3 regions of the Pseudomonas sp. GW821-FHT07F01 genome follow, and region 3 is predicted to be linked to each of the others. Evidence: riboswitches for the same ligand, from Rfam matches in the RefSeq annotation. Region 3 holds a riboswitch; each other region holds the start of a gene.

Region 1 (4,893 bases), 820 kb from region 3:
CGAGCCGGTACGGAGCGTTGCCTTATGAACCGGCCCCTGTTGCCCCCCTGCCCGGCGTCATTGCCAGGAGCCCGCCAATGATCGTCCGTCCGATCCGCGTCACCGATCTGCCGGCGGTCTTGAGCCTGCTCGAAGGCAGCTGTCGCGAACTGAACAACCTGTCCACCGACCCCGAGCGCCTGGCCCATCGGGTGCGCTGGGCGCAGCGAGCCTTCGCCAACCAGGTGGAGCGGGCCGATGCCGACTACCTGTTCGTCATGGAAGATGACGAGCAGCAGGTGATCGGGGTCTGCGGCCTGAGCGGCGCCATCGGCCTGCGCGAGCCCTGCTACAACTACCGGGTCGGCACCACCCACGGCAGCGCCCCGGTGCTGGGCATCGAAAAGCACATCCCGACCCTGTTCCTGTGCAACGAGATGACCGGGCAGTCGCTGCTGTGCTCGCTGTTCCTGCGCCGCGATCACCGCCAGGGCTACACCGGCCGCCTGCTGTCCACCGCGCGCCTGCTGTTTGTCGCCGAATTCCCCCGGCTGTTCGGCGACAAGCTGGTGGCCGAACTGCGCGGCCAGCTCGACAGCCAGGGCCGCTCGCCGTTCTGGGACAGCCTGGGGCGGCACTTCTTCAAGATGGGTTTCCAGCAGGCCAATCGCCTGTCCAGCCACGGCAGCAAATCCTTCATCGCCGAACTGATGCCGCGCCAGCCGCTGTACACCTGCCTGCTCAGCCCCCAGGCACAGGCCGCCATCGGCCAGGCCCACGCCAGCACCGAACAGGCGGTGAGCATCCTGCGCGACGAAGGCTTCAGCCATCAGGGCTGCATCGACATCTTCGATGGCGGGCCGCTGATCGAGGCCGAGGTGGCGAAGATCCGCAGCGTGCGCGAAAGCCAGACCCTGCCCCTGCTGGTGGGCACTCCGGACGCACAGGCGCCGGTGTGGCTGATCCACAACCGGCGCCTGGAAAGCTGCCGCATCACCGCCGCCCCCGGGCGCCTGGTTTCGGGTTGCCTGCTGGTGGACCGGCTGACCGCCAAGCGCCTGCAACTGCAGCCGGGCGACTCGGTACGGGCGGCGCCGCTGCTGGCCTGCGAGTCACGCACGGCCCTGCACGCACAGCGGCACCTGGCCCCGCAAAGCGCCCTGCTCCTGTAGCCGCTGCCGCAGGCTCGGGCCGCGTTCGAAAGAACGGCCCGCAGGGGCGCGAAATCTCAAGACCGCTGAGGTGCTCGACATGAGACTGCCAAGCAAGGCCCTGCGGGCCTTTGCGCAGCCTCGCGGGCTCGGCAGCGGCTACAGAGGCGTCAGGGCGATGAATCCGGTAACACCTGGCGGCAGGCGCAACGTTGACGAACGCCGGGGCGGATGTTCATATGCCGCCCAGTTTCAGGTGCCTCCTGCCGCCGTGCAGGAGGTGAAACGGGAAACCGGTGCGCCCCTTTTCGGGCAAGTCCGGTGCTGCCCCCGCAACGGTAAGCGAGTGCTGCATTCAACAGGCCACTGTACCCAAGGTATGGGAAGGCGAATGCCGCCAGACTCGCAAGCCCGGAGACCGGCCTGTGACGTCTGTTTGGCAATCCTGCGGTGGGCGGGCATGGGCCGGTATGGTCGCGTGCCCGTGGCCGATACCCTCTCCTGCGTGCTTCCCGAAGACACTTTCGAGAAGACCAACAATGACAACACCTGACACTTTGCCTGCACGCGACTGGCGTGCACCTCGCCGCACCATGAGCGGCGCCCTGCTCGGCTGCCTGTTCAGCCCCCTGCTGCTGGCGGACGACAGCCCCCTGACGCTGGACCGGCAATTTGTTTCCGCCCCCTCGGTGGAGTCCACCACGGTGGCCGAAATGGCCCGGTACGGCAGCAAGGTGGAGATCATCGACCGCCAGCAGATAGAACGCGCCGGCCCCAGCAGCGACATCACCCGGGTCCTGCAGATGTACGTGCCGGGGCTGTATGTGGCGCCCAAGAATGGCCCCTTCGACTACGGCACCTACTCCCTGCTGGGCGGGCGCAACGACGACACCCTGATCCTGCTGGACGGCGTGCGCCTGAACAACCGCCTGTACGGCGGCCTGTACCTGGATACCCTGCCGGCCAACGCCATCGAGCGCATCGAGGTGCTCAAGGGTGGCCAGAGCCTGCTGTTCGGTACACAGGCGGTGTCCGGGGTGATCAACATCGTCACCCGCAACCCGCAGACCCGCGACGTCTCCGGCGAGGTCAACCTGGGCCTGGACAGTTTCATGGGCAGGAGCGGCGACGCCCGCGCCGAGCAGATCCTCAGCAACGGCCTGGGCGAGCTGGGGCTGTTGGCCTATGTCAGCCACAACGTCTCCGATGGCTACCAGCCATTTCGCAACAGCGCCTACAACGCCAACACCCGGGACAAGAAACGCAGCTATGAAGTGACCACCTTCGGCGCCAAGGCGATCCAGGGCCTTGGCGACGCTTCGCGGCTGGAACTGTTCTACCAGTACAGCGACGCCAACCTGGATTTCGCCCGCCCGGTGAACAACCGGAAAACCACCAACGACCGCATCCAGCAGATCGCCACCGCGACCTTCGAGCAGCGCCTGGGCGAAGGCTTCAGCTACTTCGTCAAGGGCCATGTCAACGACTGGGACACCCGCTACACCAGGATCGACAGCCTCGACGACGCCAGCCTCAAGGTGCGCAACCACAACGACTACTGGGGCTTCACCGACTGGGGCCTGCAGGCCGAGGGCAAGGCCGAGCTGGACGGCGGCCACGTGCTGGTATTGGGCACCGACAACCAGTGGTTCAAGGGCCAGGACGACGTGCTGAAGATCGATAACAAGCAGGCCCAGGCCAATGCCCTGTACACCCAGCTGCGCCCGGTGTTCGACGCCCTGCCCGACTGGCACCCGAGCCTGGGCGTGCGCCACGAGAAAATCAGCGGCGGCGAGAGCGCCACCGTGGGCATGCTCACCTCGCTCTACGACCTGACGCCCCACTGGCAACTGCGCGGCCAGTACGGCAGCGCCTTCAAGCTGCCCAACGCCGAGCAGCTGTACGCCAACGAGGACTACGAAAAAGGCAACCCCGACCTCAAGCCGGAAAAGAGCCTCAATGCCGAGCTCGGCCTGGACTACAAGGGCAGCCTGCTGGCCGGCGAATTCAACGCCAGCGTCAGCGCCTTCCACCGCAAGATCGACGACCTGATCACCCTCGACGCCAACGATGTCTGGAGCAACGGCCAGGGCCGGATCAAGGTGCGCGGCATCGAACTCGACGGGCGCTGGCAGTTCAGCCCGCAGTGGACCCTGCAGGCGGACATGACCCGCAACCTGGTGGAGTCGCGCAACGGCGTGACCCTGAGCAACATCCCCGGTTTCTTCGCCCGTTCGCGGCTGGGCTTCGAAGCCCCGGACCGGATGTGGGGCGTGGGTGGCGCGGTCCGCTACATCGGCCAGATCGACAGCCCGAAGAACGTCGACTACGGCCACTATTCGGTGGTCGACGCCGATGCCTATCGCTACCTGGATACGGCCCAGCAGCACCGCCTGAGCCTGCTGGTGGAGAACCTGTTCGACCGCGACTACAGCACCAGCATGACCAGCAGCTCGCCCTCGGTGGACAACCTGGGGCGACCCTTCACCACCGAAGTGCGCTACACCTACCGCTTCTGAGGCCGACCGACATGCATGAGAACTATCAACGGGTGCTGTTCGTCGGCCCCGGCCTGCACGGCGGCGCCCTCGGCGAAGCCTTTCGCAAGGAGCTCGAGGCCCTGCGCGGCGACGGCGCCGACACCCGGGTGATCGACACCCTGGACGGCTTCGACAGCCTCTGGGCGGCGCTGGGCGAAGCCCTGCCCGAGGACGGCGCGAAGCTGCTGGTGGTGGACCTGGAACCCAGCTCCGACAGTGCCTACCTGGACTGGCTGCGCGATGAGCTGGGGCGCCTGGCCCAGGCCCACCCCCAGGCACCGCGGCTGTGGATCACCGCCCAGGCCCTGGGCCGGCGCGGGCTGGACGCGGCCCTGGCCTGCGCCAGCATCGGCCAGCGCGAGCGCCACCTGGCCTGCGACAACGTCAACGCGGTGCAGAGCGACCCGGACTGGTCGCGGGTGCCGCCCCATGCCCGCCAGGTGTTCCTGTGCACCGGCCCGCGCTGCGTGCGGCGCGGCGCCCTGGCGCTGTGGAAGACCCTGCGCCGCGAACTGCTGCGCCTGGAGCACATGGAGACGCCCGGTGGCGTGCTGCTGACCCGCACCGCCTGCCAGTTCCCGTGCAACCTGGGGCCGGTACTCACCGTGCACCCGGACGGCTGCTGGTACCGGGTGCGCGATGACGGCGAGGTGCTGCGCCTGGTGCAGCAGCACCTGGTCCAGGGCGAACCGGTGGCGGACCTACGGATTCCCGCGCCCTACGGAGGAACGGCGGATGCCTAGCAGACTGCTCGGCCTGCTGCTGTGGCTGGCGGCCCTGCCGGCCCTGGCGCACAGCTACCAGAACTGTGGCCGGACCTGGACGGTGGACGGCCCGCCCCAGCGCATCGTCGCCCTCAACCAGCACAGCGCCGACCTGCTGCTGGCCCTGGGTGCCGGGCCGTCGATGATCGGCGTCGCCTATCTGGACGACGATGGCCAGGCCCAGGCCGAAGGGCTTTACCACGGCGTGCCGGTCATCGCTCGCCAGTACCCGTCGGCAGAAGTGCTCTACAGCCTGAAACCCGACCTGGTGGTGGGCGGCTTCGCCTCGGCCTTCCCGGAAAACTTCAGCTCCCGGCAACGCCTGGGGGCCATAGGCGTGGGCAGCTACCTGCTGGAATCGGCCTGCGCCGGGCATGACCAGGACTACTTCGGGCATATCCGCCGCGACCTGCTGACCCTGGGCCGGCTGCTGCGCCAGGAGGCCCGCGCGCAGCAACT
Region 2 (4,893 bases), on a different contig from region 3:
CGAAAACCCTTGGCCGCCACCTGATCGACGATGTCCGCCAAGGTTCCCAGGGCCCAGTCCTGATCCGGCCAGGTGGCGCGGTGCACCACTGCAATCGGGCAGTCTGCGCCGTAGTGGGGCAGCAACTCGGCAACGATCTTCGGCAGGTGATTGACCCCCAGGTGGATGGCCATGGTGGCGCCGTGGGCCGCCAGGCTGGCGAAATCCTCGCCGGCAGGCATCGCGGTCTTGTCCGCGTAGCGGGTAAGAATCACGCTTTGGGAGACGTCCGGCAGGGTCAGTTCGGCCCCCAGCAGGGCAGCGCAGGCGGCGGTGGCGGTGACCCCGGGGATGATCTCGAAGGGGATGCCCAGCTCCCGCAGGCAGCGGATCTGCTCGCCGATGGCGCCATACAGGCTCGGGTCGCCGGAATGCACCCGGGCCACGTCCTGGCCCCGGGCATGGGCCTGCTTGATGGCCTCGATGATCTGCTCCAGGTGCAGTTCGGCGCTATTGATCACCCGCTCCGCGCGGTGCCCGTCGAGCACTGCCTGGGGGACCAGGGAGCCGGCGTAGATGATCACCGGGCAACGATGGATCAGGCGCTGGCCCTTGACGGTGATCAGTTCCGGGTCGCCGGGGCCGGCGCCGATGAAATAGACAGTCATGGCTGTGTCCTGTGAAAAAAGGTCGGGAGCCGTGCTTCAGATGAAGATTGCTCATGATCGAAGGCGGGAATTATCGGGGATTCTACCGGGCGGCGACCAATGCCAGGGTGGCTTGGGCGTATTTTTGCCGGGGAACAAGCAGTGTGGCCGGGCCGGGTGACAGCTGTTCGGCCAGGGCCAGGGCGGCACTTTCGGCCACGCCGTAGCAGCCGGTACGTTCGAAGGCGATTTGCGAGCGGTGGCTCAGGCGCAGGGCAAAGGGGGCGAGCTGGCCGCTGCTGAAACAGGTCAGCGGCAGTTCCAGTTGCTCCGCCAGTTGCAGCAGGCCGGGTTCGTTGCGCTTGAGGTCGATGCTGGCCAGGGCCAGGACCTGCCGGGCCTGCCACTGGTGCGCCGCCAGGACCTGGTCGAGCAAGGCGCGCAGCGTGGTCACCGGGCAGCCTTTCTGGCAGCCCAGGCCGACCACCAGGGTCGGCGCTGCGCTCACTTCGATCATGCCGAGTACTGGCCCGCGCTCTTGCGCCGGAACAACCAGGCGCTGATCAGCCCGAGGGCCAGCCAGAAGGCCGCATTGGTCAGCTGCGAGGCGATCTTGAATTGCGCTTCCAGTTCTTCCGGGGCCAGCATCGAATGCACTTCCGGCTGCGGCGCGCCGATCACGTGGGGTACGGCGATGATGGCCGCGCCCAGGATCTTCAGCAGCCAGTTGCGGGCGAACACGATCAGGGCAATGCCCACAGCGGTGGAGGCGGCGGTGCCGACCCACCAGATCTGCCGCTGTGCCAGGTCGGCTGCGGCGGTACCCGGCAGTTCCGGCGGCAGGCCCAGGGTCGGCGCCAGGCAGAAGGTGGCATAGCCGGCCAGGCCCCAGAGCAGGCCCTGGGACGTGCGGTTCGGCGCGCGCAGGGTGTAGAGGCCGGCCAGCATCAGGGCGAAGCCCACGGCCACCACCAGGTTGCCTCCGGTGGTGGACAGCACGCGCTGCCAGCCGTCTTCCGGCTCCCAGGCTTCGGCATCGTGGCTGTGGACGGCCATGGCGCCTTCGGCGTGCTCATGGACTTCGGCCGCGGGGGCCTTTTCATAGGTTTCCGCCTGCAGGATCAACGGGGCGACCCAGAAGCTTTGCAGCAGGGTCAGCAGCAGGGCGGCCAAGAGGCCGGTGAAACCTGCGGTTTGCGCGATACGCTTGATCATGTCGGCAGGTCTCAATGGCAAGGGAAGGCGGCGCTGTGGCGGGTGTCGTGAGCCGCGTTGTGCACCGCCTCGATGTGGGAGAAGCCGGCGAAGTACACCAGGCACGCGCCGAGGATCGAGGCGCCGATGGCGGCCACCAGGCGCTGGCTCAGGGTGGAGGTCGTGCTGGCGGAGTGGCTGGTGCTGCTGATGATCGACATGGCGCTTCCCTCTGGAGTGTCAGCGGGGTAGAGGCGCAGGAAAACCCCGCGTGATGGCCACGCAGGGTTTGCAACAGCGCCCGCCCACCGCGGGTTGTTATGTAAGTGTTGCGGGCCGGTCTCCGGGCTTGCGAGGGGCAGGGCTGTGTCATGCCGTGCCGGCAAGTGTCGCCTTCCCATGCCTTGGCACAGTGGATCTGACACTTCGCTCGCTTACCGTTGCGGGGGCAGCACCGGACTGGCCACGGCTTTTTAGTTAAGCACGTGATTCACCGGTTTCCCGTTTCACCCTGTAAGGGGCACCCGTAACAAGGTGTGTAGGAGATCATGGGCGGGGCAGGGGCGTCAATTGCCGTGACCGCTGCGCAGGTGTGCGCCGTGCTCGTGCAAGGTTCAATGGCTCTTTCGCCGGCAAGCCGGCTGCTACGGGCGCATTGTCGATTGACCGTCCCCCTGGCTCTGCGTAGCCTTGCGCTTTCGAGGTTCTTCGGCCACGGGTCGAAGCTAAGAAGGGAACGCGGTCGATGCCGCGGCTGCCCCCGCAACTGTGAAGGGTTCGATTGCTGCAAGGCCACTGCATGGGTGTCGACGACGCCGGTGGGAAGGCGCAGCAATCGCCGGTCCGACGACTGGCAAGCCCTCAGCCAGGAGACCTGCCTCGATCCAAGATTCTCACTACAACCGGGCGGGGTGATCCGGTGGCGAAATCTCCGCGCGCCCGGCGTTGCGGTTCTCGTCCCGTTTGCCCGCCTCCTTTTGCCAAAGGGCATCCGATGAAAACACTGGCCAAACTTCCCGTCACCATCGTCACCGGCTTCCTCGGCTCGGGCAAAACCACCCTGTTGCGGCACATGCTGGACAATGCCCAGGGCCGGCGCATTGCGGTGATCGTCAACGAATTCGGCGAGCTGGGCATCGACGGCGAAATCCTCAAGCAATGCGCCATCGGCTGCACCGAGGAAGAGGCCAGCGGCCGAGTCTACGAGCTGGCCAACGGTTGCCTGTGCTGCACCGTGCAGGAGGAGTTCTTCCCGGTGATGCGCGAACTGGTGGCGCGCCGTGGCGACCTGGACCACATCCTCATCGAGACCTCCGGTCTGGCGCTGCCCAAGCCTCTGGTCCAGGCCTTCCAGTGGCCGGAAATCCGCAGTGCCTGCACCGTCGATGCGGTGATCACCGTGGTCGACAGCCCGGCCGTGGCCGCCGGCACCTTCGCCGCCTTCCCCGATCAAGTGGACGCCCAGCGCAAGCTCGACCCCAACCTGGACCACGAATCGCCGCTGCATGAGCTGTTCGCCGACCAGCTGTCCAGCGCCGACCTGGTGATCCTCAACAAGACCGACCTGATCAGCCCCGAAGACCTGGCCAAGGTGCGCCTGGAAGTGGCCGAGGAGCTGCCGCCGGCGGTCAAGGTCATCGAAGCCAGCAGCGGTCGCCTGCCCCTGGATGTGCTGCTGGGCCTGGGTGCCGGTTCCGAGGAACACATCGACGGCCGCCACAGCCATCACGACCATCACCATGACGGCGATGACGATCACGACGACCACGATCACGACGCCTTCGATTCCATCTCCATCGAGCTGCCCCAGGCCGACGAAAGCCTGCTGCTGGACGCCCTGACCCAACTGGTGGTCAAGCACGGCATCCTGCGGGTCAAGGGTTTCGCCGCCATCCCCAACAAGCCGATGCGCCTGCTGATCCAAGGCGTGGGCACGCGCTTCGACAAGCACTTCGACCGCAAGTGGGGCGCCGACGAGGCCCGTACCACGCGCCTGGTGCTGATCGGCCAGGAACTGGACGCCGCCCAGCTCGAAGCGCAACTGCGCGCCGCACTCAGCGTCTAAGCCATGCACCTGCTCAGGACCCAGCCCGGCGGTTTCGTGTCGGATGACAACATTGCCGACCTGGGACAAACCCCCGCCGAGCTGGTGATCCTGTGCAGCGGCGATTCCAGCCTGGCGCTGCTGGCGGACGCCGCCGAGCAATTGCCCGAGGACTACCCCAGCTTTCGCCTGGCCAATCCGATGCAGGTGCAGAACCACGCCTCGGTGGACCTGTATGTGGACCAGGTGCTGCGCCACGCCAAGGTCATCCTGATTTCCCTGCACGGTGGCATCGCCTACTGGCGCTACGGCGTCGAGCGGCTGGTGGAGCTGTCCCAGCGCGGGGTGCAGTTGATCCTGGTGCCGGGGGACGACCGCCCCGACCCGGAACTCGGCGACCTGAGCACCGTGGGCCCCATCGAGCGTGATCGCCTGTGGCAATACCTGCGCCAGGGCGGCCGCGATAACGCCTTGAACTTCTACCGCTGCCTGGCCAGCGGCCTGTTGGGGCGCGACTACCCCTGGAGCGAACCGCAGGCCCTGCCACGCACGGCGATCTACCACCCGCACAAAAGCCAGGCTGCCCTCAGTGACTGGCAGGCCGACTGGCAGCCGGGGCAAGCCGTGGCAGCGCTGCTGTTCTACCGCTCCCACCTGCAGGCGGCCAACACCGGCTTTATCGACCTGTTCTGCCAGCGCTTGCTGGCGGCGGGCCTCAACCCCTTGCCGATAGCGGTGGCCAGCCTCAAGGAACCGGGCTGCCTGAGCCAGGTGGAAGACTGGCTGGATGAAACCGCGGCCGGGGTGATCCTCAACACCACAGGCTTCGCCCAGTCCAGCCCCGAAGCCCCGCACCTGCGGCCGTTCCGCCGCAATATCCCGGTGATCCAGGCGATCTGCGCCCAGGACAACGAACCGGGCTGGCGTGACAGCGAGCAGGGCCTGGGGCCGCGGGACCTGGCCATGCACATCGCCTTGCCGGAACTGGACGGGCGCATCATCAGCCGGCCCATCAGCTTCAAGGACCTG
Region 3 (4,893 bases):
AGATCAATCTGCACAACATCAGGCTCTAGGGCAGCCGCCATGGCGGGCGCCCCTAAGGCAACGAACTAAAGGCTGCGGTAAAGCCGTTCCAGGCCCTCGGCCAGGCTGCTGGGCGTGCCCAGGTCGAAGCGCTCGCGCAAGCGGCGGTTGTCGGCCTTGGAATGGCGGATATCCCCGGAGCGGGTCGCGCCGTGGCTCACCTGCAGCGGCTTGCCGCTGATCTGCTGCAGGGCGCCAATCAGATCGTTGAGGGTGGTCACCCCGCCGAGCCCGACATTGGTGGCATCGGCTGCCGGCGCGGGGCATTCCAGGCCCTGCACCAGGATCTTCACCAGGTCCGCGACATAGACGAAGTCGCGGGTCTGCCCGCCATCGCCGAACAGGGTGATGGGCCGCCCGGCCTTGGCCCGCTCGCTGAAAATGCTGATCACCCCGGAATACGGCGATGAAGGGTCCTGGCGCGGGCCGAAGATATTGAAAAAGCGCAGGATCACCGGTTCCAGCCCATGCTGGCGGCGGTAGAAGTCCAGGTAGTACTCGCTGGCGAGCTTGTCCGCCGCGTAGGGCGTGAGGGGAGATTTGGGGGTGTCTTCGGCAATCGGCGTGCCCTCGCCGTTATTGCCATAGACCGCAGCACTGGAGGCGAACACCACGCGGCGGATACCGGCCGCGGTCATCGCCTCGCACAGGCGCAGGGTGGCGATGAAATTGCTCTGGTGGGTGGCCACCGGGTCTTCGACCGAAGCCTGGACCGACGCCACAGCAGCCAGATGCACCACGGCATCGCAGCCCTGAACGGCATCCGCCAGGAGTGCCGCATCGGCGGCATCCCCCACCAGCAGTTCCAGGCCAGCATCGCCCATGGGCAGATTGCCGACCTTGCCCGTGGAAAGGTCGTCCAGAACCCGCACCGCATAACCCTTGGCCAGCAGTGCATCCACGAGGTGAGAACCGATAAAACCAGCGCCCCCAGTAACCAGTATCCGTTCGGCAGACATAGATCATTCCAAAGAGAAAAATCGCGGCTACGCCGTCTGAAGCTAGCACAGCCAACGGATCAGCCCTGGCTACTTGCCATCCTGGCCATCATGTTTTGTTTGGCTGCTCTGCCCCATAGGCTGTTTCGCCTTTTTTCGGAGCAGAGTTCAGAGCTTTGGCGTCAAAAAAAAACTCAAGATAATCAATCGCTCAGCGCCGACATACTGGGTCAGAAAAGCAAAATCGTCAATAATGCGTCGATATTTGTCGATTATTTAAGCGCCAGGAAAAATAGGTCAATATATTGACTTTCCCAGCATAAAGCGCTGAAACCGCCGCCGTAGCTGGCCACATGCCATTGACGCAAGGGCTCGGCAGTGCTCATATGCGCGCCAGTTTCAGGTGTCCCATGCCGCCGTGCATGGGGTTAAACGGGAAGCCGGTGCGTCATTTCGATGATCAGTCCGGCGCTGCCCCCGCAACGGTAAGCGAGCGAAGCATTCGACAGACCACTGTGCCAAGGCATGGGAAGGTGAATGCCTCATGACCCTCGCGAGCCCGGAGACCGGCCTGCCACTTCGTTTGACAACCCCGCGGTGGGCGGGCGCAGTCCGGTTTTCGTGGGCGCGGCTGCCCGCGATTCCCTATGCGTTGTTCCCTCCGGGATTCATTCATTCCTTACAAGTAGTAGGAATCGCATGTCCCGCACCTCCTTGCTGCAACACCTGGCGAGCCCCTCGCTGTGTTTCACCCTCCTGCCTTGCATGGCCTGCCCGGCCCTGGCACAGGCTGAACAGAAAACCTTCCTGGTCTTGCCCGAGGCCCAAGTGAGCGGAGTCTCCAGCGCCCCGCAAACCTCTCTGGACACGCCCCTGCCCGCCGGCTCGCGGCTGAACCTCACGGCCCTGGAGACTCCGGCCAGCACCAGCAGCCTGGGCAACGACGCCATCAGCAACCGCAACAACCTCACGGTGCAGGATGCCGTCACCCGCTCCCCCGGCATCACCAGCATCGCCACCCCGGGCAACGGCAATACCGCACTGTCGGCCCGCGGCTTTACCGGGCACTCCTCGGTGATGACCCTGTTCGACGGCGCGCGCCTGTACACCGGCGCCGGCAGCCAGACCTTCCCGGTGGACCCGTGGATGGTCGAGCGCATCGACGTGATCCGCGGCCCGGCCTCGGTGCTGTACGGGGAAGGCGCCACCGGCGCGGTGATCAACGTGATTGCCAAGAAGCCCTTCGACGGTGAGATCCACAACCGCCTGCGCCTGGGCTATGGCTCCCATGATCGCCAGCAACTGGGCCTGGACAGCGGCGGCTCGCTGACCGACACCCTGAGCTACCGCCTGACCCTGAACCAGCAGCAGAGCAATGGCTGGGTCGACCAGGGCCAGTCACGCAGCCTGGCACTCAGCGCGGCGCTACGCTGGCAAGCCACCGACGACCTCGGTTTCACCCTGGCCCATGAACGCGGTGAAAGCGAACCCGCCAGCTATTTCGGCACGCCGCTGATTGCCGGCCAATACCGCGACAGCCTGCGGGACAAGAACTACAACCTGCGCAACGCCGTGCAGCGCTACAACGACGAATGGACCCGGCTCAACACCGACTGGACCCTGAGCGACAACCTCAGCGCCAGCAACCAGCTCTACTACATCAAGAGCCGCCGCCACTGGCGCAACGCCGAAGCCTACAACTGGGTCAGCTCCCGGGAGCAGTTGCTGCGCGGCGACTACCTGGAGATCAAGCACGATCAGGAGCAGATCGGCGATCGCCAGAGCTTCACCTTCAACCACTCGCTGTTCGGCCTGGACAGCAGGACCGTGGTCGGCCTGGAGTACAACAGGATTCGCTTCGGCGTGGCCAACAACTCGCCCTACAAGGATATCGGTAGCGACTATATCGACCCGTGGAACCCGGCACCGGGCTACTTCCAGAGCCGCTCGCCCTTCTCGCCCCAGACCGACAGCAGCACCCGCACTTTCGCCCTGTTTGCGGAAAACCGCCTGCAACTGTCGGAGCGCTGGTCGCTGGTGACCGGCATCCGCCGCGACCAGAACCATATCGATCGCAGTGATCTGCGCGCCGGCACCCGCACCGATCGCAGCCTCACCGGCGGCAACTGGCGCGCCGGCCTGGTGTTCGCGGTCACCGATCAACTGTCGCTGTACGGCCAGTACTCCACCAGTGAAGACGGGGTCAGCAACCTGATCAGCCTCAACCCGAGCCAGTTGCAGATGGACCTGACCGAAGCCAAGCAGACCGAGTTCGGGCTCAAGCAGCAGTTCTGGAACGGCCGTGGCGAATGGACCCTGGCGGCCTACCACATCGTCAAGAAAAAGCTCTTGACCACCGATCCGGTGACCCGCCTGGCGCAGCAGGTCGGCCAGCAATCCGCCGACGGCCTGGAAACCTCGCTGGAGCTGGCCCTGGATCACGGCTGGCAAGTCTCGGCCAACGCCTCGGTGGTGCGTGCCGAGTACGATGACTTCGATGAGGTGGTCTCTGGCAAAGCGGTGTCCCGGGCCGGCAATCGCCCCACCAACGTGCCGCGACGCACCGCCAACCTGTGGCTGAACAAGGCCCTGGCTCCGAGCCTGGAAGCCGGCATGGGCCTGCGCTACGTCGATGCGCGTTATGCCAACACCGCCAATAGCGTCGATGTACCCGGCTACACGGTGCTGGATGCCAACCTCGGCTGGCAGGCCCTGCCCGATGTGCGCCTGGGCCTGCAGGTGAAAAACCTGCTGGACCGGCGTTATGCCGCGGCGCAACAGAACAGCGGCCAGCAATGGCTGATGGGTGAACCGCGCTCGTTGTTCGTCACCGCCGACTACAGCTTCTGATCGAGGGGTTGCCGCAAGGCCCTGGGCTTTGCGGCGCCATTTAAGGCGTGCAGTGAGTTCGCCAGCCACTGGCCCGGGCCAGCGTCGGACAGCGACCAATCGGCACTTGCACCCACGCAGTCGATGGATATGCTGAGCGCCTTTGTCCCTGCACTGCCCGCGAGAGCCCCATGCCCTGCCTGAATGCCCGAGATGTCTGCCAGCGCCTGCGCGATGCCGCCCTTGGCGTTTACCCCCTACGGCCCAGCGCCAGCCATTCGGGCGCTGGCCAGGTGCAGGTGGATATCGAGGGTTGGCAGTTGCTGCTGGATTTCGATGGCCGGCATCTGCATCACTGCCAGAGCTGCCGCAGCGCCGAAGGCGATGTCTGGCAGCTCGATACGCGGCAACGCTTCGGCACCGACCCGGTGAGCCTGCTCAGTACCTGGGAGCTGGCGCAGATCGAGAAGTTACTGAAAGAGGCGGTTTAACACGGCTGGCTACAGGCATTCCTGGGCCGCGCGTTCGAAGCTCGACGGGGCGAAGCTGGAGGCCAGCAAGTGCCGCTCGTAGAGGAACACCTTGCCGCCATTGGGCGCCTTGTAGGCTTCCAGTACGTTGTCTGCCGCCACCTTGCTGGCAACGACAATGCGAAAACCGCGCTGGGTCTGGGAAACCGTCGGGCTCTGGGCGTTGCCTTGCAGCTTGGGCACCACGCACTCGGCATATTCGGCCGGGGTTTTCCGGGTCTGCATGACCAGGGTCGGGTCGTTGGGCGCGGTGGCGCAACCGGCCAGCAGCAAGGTGGCCAGGGTCATGGCGGGAGCAAATAGAGGGCGCATCGGTAAGTCCTGAAAATGTACAGCCTGGTTCGGTGCGCAACGGTTCAGCGTCACGGGCGCTGCCGTTGCGGTCATGGTTTTGGGTCGGGGGCGATTGTCCATGGTTGGCGCCCAAAGCAGAACTTGCGTTGCTTGATTGTCACTATTACTTGAACCGATAGTTGCCCCCCGGGCAGACTGCCCGGCAGCCCGACTACAACTAAAAAAAGGATTTCCCCATGCGCACCTTTGACTTGATTCGCGAC

Evidence for each region. Region 3 has a riboswitch for cobalamin ahead of AC07R1_RS04690 (TonB-dependent receptor). Riboswitches for the same ligand answer to the same signal wherever they lie in the genome.
Region 1: linked by a shared signal. The riboswitch ahead of AC07R1_RS00960 (TonB-dependent receptor plug domain-containing protein) and the one ahead of AC07R1_RS04690 (TonB-dependent receptor) in region 3 are both predicted to bind cobalamin.
Region 2: linked by a shared signal. The riboswitch ahead of AC07R1_RS08035 (CbtB domain-containing protein) and the one ahead of AC07R1_RS04690 (TonB-dependent receptor) in region 3 are both predicted to bind cobalamin.

Annotation. Positions count from the first base shown of each region.
Region 1 covers NZ_JBWKQO010000001.1:221,503-226,395, reverse strand. The annotation lists gene AC07R1_RS00970 (arginine N-succinyltransferase) at 1-28, shown strand, start outside; gene AC07R1_RS00965 (arginine N-succinyltransferase) at 78-1,151, shown strand; cobalamin riboswitch at 1,368-1,571, shown strand; gene AC07R1_RS00960 (TonB-dependent receptor plug domain-containing protein) at 1,724-3,649, shown strand; gene AC07R1_RS00955 ((2Fe-2S) ferredoxin domain-containing protein) at 3,661-4,413, shown strand; gene AC07R1_RS00950 (ABC transporter substrate-binding protein) at 4,406-4,893, shown strand, end outside.
Region 2 covers NZ_JBWKQO010000002.1:410,493-415,385, reverse strand. The annotation lists gene cobM (precorrin-4 C(11)-methyltransferase) at 1-647, opposite strand, end outside; gene AC07R1_RS08045 (cobalamin biosynthesis protein) at 730-1,143, opposite strand; gene AC07R1_RS08040 (CbtA family protein) at 1,140-1,841, opposite strand; gene AC07R1_RS08035 (CbtB domain-containing protein) at 1,853-2,041, opposite strand; cobalamin riboswitch at 2,138-2,363, opposite strand; cobalamin riboswitch at 2,505-2,716, shown strand; gene cobW (cobalamin biosynthesis protein CobW) at 2,815-3,885, shown strand; gene cobN (cobaltochelatase subunit CobN) at 3,889-4,893, shown strand, end outside.
Region 3 covers NZ_JBWKQO010000001.1:1,040,548-1,045,440, reverse strand. The annotation lists gene AC07R1_RS04695 (NAD-dependent epimerase/dehydratase family protein) at 66-998, opposite strand; cobalamin riboswitch at 1,362-1,566, shown strand; gene AC07R1_RS04690 (TonB-dependent receptor) at 1,677-3,827, shown strand; gene AC07R1_RS04685 (DUF7693 family protein) at 3,998-4,297, shown strand; gene AC07R1_RS04680 (lipoprotein) at 4,307-4,648, opposite strand; gene AC07R1_RS04675 (hypothetical protein) at 4,867-4,893, shown strand, end outside.